Regions from separate parts of the Glutamicibacter sp. 0426 genome, predicted to be linked through region 2. Evidence: riboswitches for the same ligand, from Rfam matches in the RefSeq annotation. Region 2 holds a riboswitch; each other region holds the start of a gene.
What was found. Region 2 has a riboswitch for thiamine pyrophosphate ahead of thiC (phosphomethylpyrimidine synthase ThiC). Riboswitches for the same ligand answer to the same signal wherever they lie in the genome.
Positions count from the first base shown of each region.

Region 1 (2,193 bases), on a different contig from region 2:
TCATTGATCAGCAACTGGGCCTTGCCCTCGGTGAGCTTGGCGGCCGCGCAGGCCAGCTCGAAGAATTCCCGGGCGGTTTCATCCTTGGCGCGCAGCTGGATCCACTGGATTCCTCCGGCGACGGCGCCTTCGATCACTTCCAGGGTGCTGCGCGGGGTGCAGCTGGCAGTATTGGCTACCAGGTAGGCTCCGTAATCATGCATGGTTCAGTTCCTCGTGCTTCAAAGTCTTAAGTTCTTCTGGATCGGTTGCGGACAGCGCATCAATGAATGCGACGGCGAAGCTGCCCGGACCTGTGCTGTTCTCCAGGGCCTTTTCAGCGGCCAGCCCGTAGAAGCCGTGGGCCGCGATGGCGGCCTCGAACGGGTCATCGTGGACCGCAATCATGCCGGCGCAGAACGCGCCCAACGCGCAGCCGCCGCCGGTGATCCGCGTCAAGCCGATGCCGTTGGTGTGCACCAGGACTGTCCGCGCGGCATCGATGATGGCATCGGACTGGCCGGAAATGGCCACCACGCAGTCATGCTGCTGGGCCAGATCGCGTCCAGCCGCCAAGGCGGCAGAGACGTCATCCAAGGCATCGACACCGCGTGAAGCCGATTGCCGTCCGGCCAGTGCCAGGATTTCCGAGGCGTTGCCGCGAATCAGGGCCGGGCGTTGCCTGGCAATGCGCCGCGCAAAATCCGTGCGCACCGGCAGGGCGCCGACCGCTACCGGATCAAGGATCCACGGGGTGCCTGCTGCGCTCGCCGATTGCACGGCTTCTTCCATGGCGGCCAGCTGCTCGGTGCTCGGAGTTCCCAGATTCACCAAGACGGCGGAAGCCGCCTTTGCGAAGGGGCCGGCCTCTCTGGGCAGATCCGTCATGGCCGGGGACGCGCCGGATGCCAGCAGGACATTGGCGGTGAAATTTGCTACGACGGTGTTGGTCAGGCAGAAAACCAAAGGTGATTGTTGCCGGTATTCTTGGGCAACTGCATGCAAAGCCATGCGACATCCCTCCGCTAGCGTGAACTAGATCAGGTTCAACGGGTCTCATCTCAGTCGGTTGTTCCGACACCCCGTGTCACTGCCATAGAGCGTACGCACAAGCGGTTCCAAGGACAAGTTACTTACGCTCGCGCCGCGCCACCAAGGCCTTGAGCGTGGCCGCATCGACCTGCTGGGCGGCTGCCAGCGCCCAGAGGTGATCCACCGCGGCCAGCAGGTCTTCGCTGGCATCCACCGGCCGAAGCCGTTCGTTGACCACTGTGCCGGCCCGCCGCCGGGAGGTGATCAGACCTTCGGCTTCCAGTTCCTTGTAGGCACGCGCTACCGTTCCGGCAGCAACGCCGAGGTCGGTGGCCAGTGCGCGCACGGTGGGCAGCTTGCTGCCTGCGGGCAATTCTCCCAGGGTGATCAGCGAGGCGATCTGCAAGCGGATCTGCTCGTAGGGTGCAGTGGCCGCCGCGAGGTCGACACTGATTTGTGTGCTCATGATGCTGCTGTCGGCTGCTGTGCACGCACCATCGCGGTACCAGGACGCTCCAGGAAAATCACCGCTGGGACAACGAAGACCAGAAGTGCAAACAGCCCCAGGCCTGCAGGGAAGCCGTAGCCAATCAGCAGCATGGCAAGCACAGCGCTGGTGGCAACGCGCATCGACCGCAGCTCCAGAACCCGCCGATACCAGATTTCTTCAGCTGGCGAGACGGCCCAGGGAATAGTCGCCCGGCGGCAGGACCAGATGAAGCCCATATGCGCCGCCGCAAGCAGCAGCAACAGCCCGATGACTAGTCCCCGGTTCGGAGGAGCGAACCCCCACAGCGTCTCCAGCGGTGGATCCAATAGCAGGTAAGCGCAGATGGCAACCAGCAAGCCAGCGGCGATGTAGGACCACAAGGGCAGGGGTGCATGATGCTTTGGTGCTGCACTCGCCTGCCGAGCCACCTTGCTGGCGTAGCCCAGATACAGCGTATTGAGCACGATGTAGAGCAATGCCGCACCGGCAAAGAGCACCAGGATCCACGTAGTTCGTTCATTGGTCGGCATCCGGAATTCCTCATCCACGGGCAGGAATGACCAGCCGATGGCAACGGCGAGCAATGCAAGGGTAGCCGTGGTGTATTGCAATGCGAAGAGCTGATCTCGCAAGCGCGAGAAGGCGGTCCGTTCCCTGGTGGTGGAGTGAGCCGAGAATGTGGTGCGCGGACC
Region 1 covers NZ_MPBI01000003.1:543,305-545,497, forward strand. Annotated here, with positions in the region: gene thiE (thiamine phosphate synthase) at 1-203, opposite strand, end outside; gene thiM (hydroxyethylthiazole kinase) at 196-990, opposite strand; TPP riboswitch at 980-1,074, opposite strand; gene BKX98_RS10845 (GntR family transcriptional regulator) at 1,109-1,477, opposite strand; gene BKX98_RS10850 (hypothetical protein) at 1,474-2,193, opposite strand, start outside.
Region 1: linked by a shared signal. The riboswitch ahead of thiM (hydroxyethylthiazole kinase) and the one ahead of thiC (phosphomethylpyrimidine synthase ThiC) in region 2 are both predicted to bind thiamine pyrophosphate.

Region 2 (2,193 bases):
CGCCGGGACTCGATCCCGGGACCTCACGATTATGAGTCGTGCGCTCTAACCAGCTGAGCTACGCCGCCACAAGTGAGAAACAATCCAGTAGAAGCCAAGAAAGCTTCTCACTCAGAGCCCCCTGCCGGAATCGATCCGGCGACCTCGTTCTTACCAAGAACGCGCTCTACCACTGAGCTAAGGGGGCAACGAGTAAATACTCTACACGCATTTCCCGGCAAAGAAAAATCGGCAAACCGATCTGGAAAGCGCCCGGGGATTTCCATAAAACTGCTAGTCAAAACGGTTTTAGCCAGACCTTGAAGACAATCAGGGACGAAGGCTGGGACAAAAAGTGTTCTGGTGACGATGCTCACTGGGTTGCCCCTCGCGGTCAATCGCCGCTTCGCTCAGGCTTACAGGATAGAGTTCCGCGCCGAATTCCCTTGAGGTAGCCGGCAAATCTTCCAACACAAATACTCCAGAAGAGAACACTCCCCCTGCCCCCCGAACTCCAGGGCCACGGGTCGTCCGGAAGGGTGCGCGACATCCGGCTGGGTGCGCGGCATCCGGTGGGTGAACTCTCCACCACGTGCGGCAACCGGAATTCAGTGGCATGAAGGCAAGCTATTGCGGGCGCAGAATCCCCCTACGTTCACCGACCTCCATTTCCGTCTTGATTAGGAACATTGTGATGTCAGCAACAAATCCCCGGCAGATTTTGCAAACCTCGAAAACCTGTGTAAAGTATTTACCTGTTGCCCCCTTAGCTCAGTGGTAGAGCGCGTTCTTGGTAAGAACGAGGTCGCCGGATCGATTCCGGCAGGGGGCTCGAAATGAGAGAAGCAATCTGGTTCCAGATTGCTTCTCTTTTCGTTTATCTACCGCTCTCAGTGCCCCATCGCGCGGCCATCGCTTCAGCCTGCGCCCGCGCTGCTTCGCCAGTTATCTGCCACGCCCTTTTCCCAGATTCCGTATTCGCGCCGCAAGAGACTGATCGCTTCCAGAAACTATCTCCTGCCGCCGGGGCCAGTGCCCGTATCCTGACTTGATGTCACTGTTCTGACCACTGGATTTGCGTTTCCTCCTCCCAAGCGTGCTAAGTTGTTCGCGACCACACGGGTGCCCTGGCAAGGGCTGAGATCGGGCTATCGCCGTCCGCGACCGTTGAACCTGTCCGGGTAATGCCGGCGAAGGAAGTGAGTTTCCAAGTGGAACAATTTGAACAGCACCCTGCCCACACCCTTGCCTACCGCGAATCTGCGGGAATTTCTGTTCCCGTCACGCAGATCCATCTGGCAGACTCCCCCAATGGAAAGCCCAACGAGCCGCTGTCGGTGTATCGCACCAGCGGACCGGGAAGCGAACCGACCCAGGGCTTGCCACCCTTCCGCGAGCGATGGGTCCGGGAGCGCGGGGATGTGGAAACCTATGCCGGCCGCGAGCGCAATCTGCACGACGACGGGCGCTCAGCGGTCCGCCGCGGCACGGCCAGCGCGGAATGGGCTGGACGTTCGGCCCCTCCGCTGCGGGCCGTTGGAGGAGCCCGCGTGACGCAAATGCACTATGCGCGCGCCGGGGTCATCACCCCGGAAATGCGCTATGTGGCGCTGCGCGAGGAATGCGATGTCGAGCTGGTGCGCAGCGAGCTCGCCGCCGGACGAGCCATCATCCCGGCAAACATCAACCATCCGGAATCCGAACCGATGATCATCGGCAAGGCGTTCCTGGTCAAGATCAATGCGAATATCGGCAACTCGGCGGTGACCAGCTCCATCGCTGAAGAGGTCTCCAAGCTCCAGTGGGCCGCCAAATGGGGTGCCGACACGGTGATGGACCTGTCCACCGGAGAGGACATTCACACCACCCGCGAATGGATCATCCGTAACTCCCCCGTGCCCATCGGCACCGTGCCGATCTACCAGGCGCTGGAGAAGGTCAATGGCGAAGCCAACAAGCTGACCTGGGAGATTTTCCGCGACACCGTCATCGAGCAGTGCGAGCAGGGCGTGGATTACATGACCATCCATGCCGGTGTGCTGCTGCGCTACATCCCGCTGACCGCCAACCGGGTCACTGGCATGGTCTCGCGCGGCGGCTCCATCATGGCCGGATGGTGCCTGGCGCACCACCAGGAGAATTTCCTCTACACCCACTTCGATGAGCTGTGCGAGATCTTCGCTCAGTACGACGTGGCCTTCTCGCTGGGCGACG
Region 2 covers NZ_MPBI01000001.1:183,625-185,817, reverse strand. Annotated here, with positions in the region: tRNA gene BKX98_RS00860 (tRNA-Met) at 1-68, opposite strand, end outside; tRNA gene BKX98_RS00855 (tRNA-Thr) at 116-187, opposite strand; tRNA gene BKX98_RS00850 (tRNA-Thr) at 740-811, shown strand; TPP riboswitch at 1,088-1,195, shown strand; gene thiC (phosphomethylpyrimidine synthase ThiC) at 1,191-2,193, shown strand, end outside.

Region 3 (2,193 bases), 160 kb from region 2:
CACGCTTCGTCTCGGATCAGAGGAATGCCTAATGGAACTCTTCCTCGATATCCTCGTCGCCATCCTACTGATCCTCGGCTGCCTGATGTCCTTGATCGCAGGCATCGGCTTGCTAACCTTCCCGGACATGCTCACCCGCATGCACGCGGCCACCAAGCCGCAGGTGCTCGGCTTCCTGCTGATCTTCGCCGGGTTGGCCATCTACCTGCGCAGCTGGGCGGTCATCCCGGTCCTCGCGTTGGCTTGGGGCATGCAGCTGCTGACAGCGCCGGTTTCCGCCCACATGATCGGCCGTTCCGGCTACCGCACCAAGCACGCGGCCAAGGAAACCCTGTTCTCCGATGAGCTCAGCCTTGTGGTCAACAAGGTCAACGGCGCACCGCCCACCGGAGCAACACCGATGTCCAAGGCCGAAGCGCCAGAGGACAAGTAATGCGAAAAGAGCGGGAGCAGTTCAGCTGAACTGCTCCCGCTCTCGGCTTGCCGCCGAAGCCTATTTGGTGAACTTGGCAACAACCTTGTTGGCGCTGCGGTCGGCCACGGTCTGCATGATCGCTGCCACCAGGGCCGAGACGATCGCGAAGCCCAATGCGCGGCGGAAGGACGCTTCAGCCGCTTCCTCGGTGCCCTTGCGTGGCGCTTTGCTGCCAGTTGCCTTCAACCAAATGAAATCAACCAGCTTGCCACCGAGCATGCCCGCGCCAACGGTGATGCCGGTAGTGACAAGTTTCTGCACTTTATCCATTTTTTCCTCGCGATCAAGCTCGTGACACATCGTTCCTCTGCCCAGCATACCTGCGGTATGGTGGGGGAGCAGTAATTATTCCGACAGGGGAGCGTCAGACTTCTACGAAGTCGCAGGACGCTGAGAGTGCGATGGATCGCAGACCCTCGAACCTGCCCCGGCTAGTACCGGCGAAGGAAGTCGAGCATCTCGGATGCGGATAGGCGCAGCATGCCCTCATTCCGTGCATCCCCCCTCCTTTCCACAGGAGGACCAACAATGAACGAAACAATTTCGAAGCATCGTACCGGCTGGCGTGTCGTCGATATCGTCGTGGCATCGGTGATCGCCGTGGCTTCAGGAGTCATTTTCTGGGCATGGAGTGCCGGCTACGGCCTGTTTTCGCTGGCCTTCGCGGCTTTCCCTCCAGCCACCGCGCTGCTCACCGGCATGTGGCTGTTCCCCGCGGTGCTCGGCGCATTGATTATCCGCAAGCCTGGCGCCGCGATCTACTGCGAGCTGCTGGCCGCCGTGGTTGAAGCGCTGCTCGGCTCGCACTACGGGTTGACCGTGCTGATCTCCGGCCTGGTCCAGGGCCTGGGCGCGGAGCTGGTCTTCGCGGCATTCCGCTACCGCAAGTGGAACCTGGGCGTGGCACTTCTGGCAGGCCTGTTCTCCGGCCTGTTCGCCGGCATTACCGAGGCATACATCCTGGCCTACTACGTCGAGTACACCGCCGGGATGAAGATCTTCCACGTGATCGCCACCGGTGTTTCCGGTCTGGTCATCGCCGGGCTGCTGTCCTGGCTGGCCACGCGCGGACTGGCGAAGACCGGTGCCCTGAGCGCACTGGCGAGCCGGCGTGCACACCTGGAAACCGCAAAATGAGTTCAGTTGCCAATTCCGATGCCGCCTCGCTGACCCAGCGCGGAGCGTCAATCACCGCAACTGGTTTCGGCTGGCAGCACTCGGAGCGGCAGGAACCTGCCATCTCGGGGCTGGATCTGCAGATCCACGCCGGTGAAAAGGTGCTGCTGCTCGGTCCATCCGGTGCCGGCAAGTCGACGTTGCTGCATGCAATGGCCGGGCTGCTGGAAGCCGATGAGGATCAGCAGCTTGCCGGCCAGCTGCTGATTGATGGCAACGATGCGTTCAGCCGGAGCCACCCGGTGGGCTTGATGCAGCAGGACCCGGAAACCCAGGTCGTGCAAAGCAGGGTCGCCGATGATGTGGCCTTCGGAGCGGAGAACCTCGGGATGGATCCGGGCGTGATCCGCCAGCGGATCCCCGAAGTGCTGGACGCGGTCGGATTGGGCGCGCTGTCCTTCGACCACCGCACCCAGCAGCTCTCCGGCGGGCAGAAGCAGCGCTTGGCCCTGGCTGGCATCCTGGCCATGGAACCCGGCCTCATGCTGCTCGATGAACCGACCGCCAACGTGGACCCGCAGAGCATCGGGCCGTTGCGCGAT
Region 3 covers NZ_MPBI01000001.1:27,285-29,477, forward strand. Annotated here, with positions in the region: gene BKX98_RS00125 (monovalent cation/H+ antiporter complex subunit F) at 1-32, shown strand, start outside; gene mnhG (monovalent cation/H(+) antiporter subunit G) at 32-433, shown strand; gene BKX98_RS00135 (DUF4235 domain-containing protein) at 494-736, opposite strand; TPP riboswitch at 821-941, shown strand; gene BKX98_RS00140 (ECF transporter S component) at 1,004-1,612, shown strand; gene BKX98_RS00145 (ATP-binding cassette domain-containing protein) at 1,609-2,193, shown strand, end outside.
Region 3: linked by a shared signal. The riboswitch ahead of BKX98_RS00140 (ECF transporter S component) and the one ahead of thiC (phosphomethylpyrimidine synthase ThiC) in region 2 are both predicted to bind thiamine pyrophosphate.

Region 4 (2,193 bases), 160 kb from region 2:
GCGGCGGCTATTCCAAGCTTGCTGCCGTCCACGGCCGCCGAGTTGCTATCCAGATCCTTGCCGATCTGCATGCTGATGAATTCGCGAAGGGTGATTCCTTCGTCCAGGTTCAGTTCCCGGGAATTGAACTTGATGCCAATGCTTTTCATGGGTGCTGCTCCGTTCGGTGGGTGGTCTGGGTTGCTGTGGCGAAGCGGTGTGGATTCACAGCCTGATGCAACGGATGGGTTTCAGAGCCGTGAATGAGATCAGCGGTGAGTGTTGCGCCCAGCGGAGCCAGCAGCACTCCGTGCCGGGAGTATCCGGTGCTAAGCACCAGGCCCGGGTCAATGCGCCCCAGCAGCGGACGGTCATCGGGAGTGGCGGGACGGGCCCGGGCAGTTGCCTCGTTCAGCGTGCAGTCGCTGATGCCGGGTATGAGCTTTCGCGCATTGTCCAGCAGCAAATGCATGGCTCCGATGTTCACTGCAGGCTGGCGGTCTTCCCGGACGCTGGCTCCGAGCACGAGGCTGCCGTCCTTTCTCGGCACGAGATACACCGGCTCCCGGTGCACGATGCCGCGGATGGTCCGGGTGATCAATGGCGGACCGGCTGGCCCCTGGATCCGGAGAATATCTCCGTAGACGGGGCGCACCGGCACCCGGTCCAGGCCGTCAATGGTGCCCAGTCCGGTGGCCACGATGGTTTGATCCGCTTCGAGGATCTTGCCCGATGCGGTGCGTACCGCGTTGGTTCGGCTCCCGTCGCCCACCAGCGCCTGCGCCCGCTCCTCGATCAGGCGGCCACGCAGGTGATCAAGCAGGATTTTGACGACTGACCGTGGGTCGACTTGGTGGTCATCTTGGCATAGGACTGCGCCTGCTATATTCGCGGCCAAGGCTGGTTCGAGTTTGCGGGCTTGGCTGGGCAAGAGCTTTTCCGCTGACAGGCCGAGGGAGGCTTGCAGTTCGGCCAGCTCATGCAGGGCTTCGCGGTCAGCCGGTTCGGCCGCGACGACGAGGGTTGAGTTCTGCAGGTAGTCCGGGCGTTGCCCGGTCACGGATTCGATGCGCTCAATGAACTTTGGATAGGCGGCATTCGAGGCGGCAAGCAGCTCGTGAAGCGGGCCATGGCCCCAGACCGTTTCAGCTGCCGGGGCCAGCATTCCGGCTGCCGCGTAGCTTGCACCTTGGCCTGGTGCTGGATCGATGAGGGTGGCAGTATGTCCCCGTGATTCCAGTTCGAACGCAACTGACAGGCCGATGATTCCGGCGCCAACAATATTCACATGCACGAGAGCACGCATCCTTCCTACGGCGGCATGACCCGCATCAGGTGTAGCGGTCGGCTCGGTGCCCTCTCAGCCTGGTCGATTCAGGCTCCCGCGGAGTACTGCGATTATAGGCATGATCCAGCTCATAAAGTCGAACTGGAGCAACCGCAGCTCCGTCATCTTCTGTGATGTACTAGTTGACATGGCATCTCATGACTTCCCCCGCGTGCTTCCCCAGGGATCTGCGTTGTCCAACACGATCATTTCGTTGGAGCAGGAGCTCTTGGAAACCAGCCAGCGCCATAGCCGAAGGCAATTGGAACGGTACTTGCATCCGCAGTTCTCCGAAGTGGGTGCCAGCGGCCGTGTCTACGATCGCGAGTCGATCATTGCCCAGCTGGCCCAGGAGCCGGAACGGGATTCCGGATCTCGGGAAGTCGGCAGCCCCGTGGCAATCCAGGTTGCCGATCAAGCGGTGCTTCTGCGCTGGAGGTTGCTATCGGGATCCGCCAGCGAGCGCAGTTCGCTGTGGATCCATGAGCAGGATCGCTGGCAGCTGTTCTTCCATCAGGGCACGCCCGCTGCGCGGCAGCTTTCTTTTGCAGAACCGAACTAGGCCGCATTAGTCGACGACGATTTCTCGGTTCGCAGGCTGCGCCAATCGGATGCCGAAGCTGTTTTCGAAGCCTTTTCCTCCAATGCCGATATGGATCGCCAAGGAGATGCCGACACTCCGGAAAAGGCCGCATCGTACGTGCGTGCCCTGATGGAGGCCGGCGAACGGCAGCAGGCTTTGGCCATCGCCTATCGAGACCGGCTGGTCGGTTTGGTCTGCGATACTGTCGATCCAGCCAATCAGAACGCATGGGTTTGGTATTGGATGAACCAGGACTACCGCGGGAGGTCTCTGGCCACTCGCGCAGTGGCTACTTTGGTGAACC
Region 4 covers NZ_MPBI01000001.1:342,104-344,296, reverse strand. Annotated here, with positions in the region: gene thiS (sulfur carrier protein ThiS) at 1-149, opposite strand, end outside; gene thiO (glycine oxidase ThiO) at 146-1,273, opposite strand; TPP riboswitch at 1,271-1,375, opposite strand; gene BKX98_RS01695 (DUF4440 domain-containing protein) at 1,455-1,868, shown strand; gene BKX98_RS01690 (GNAT family N-acetyltransferase) at 1,905-2,193, shown strand, end outside.
Region 4: linked by a shared signal. The riboswitch ahead of thiO (glycine oxidase ThiO) and the one ahead of thiC (phosphomethylpyrimidine synthase ThiC) in region 2 are both predicted to bind thiamine pyrophosphate.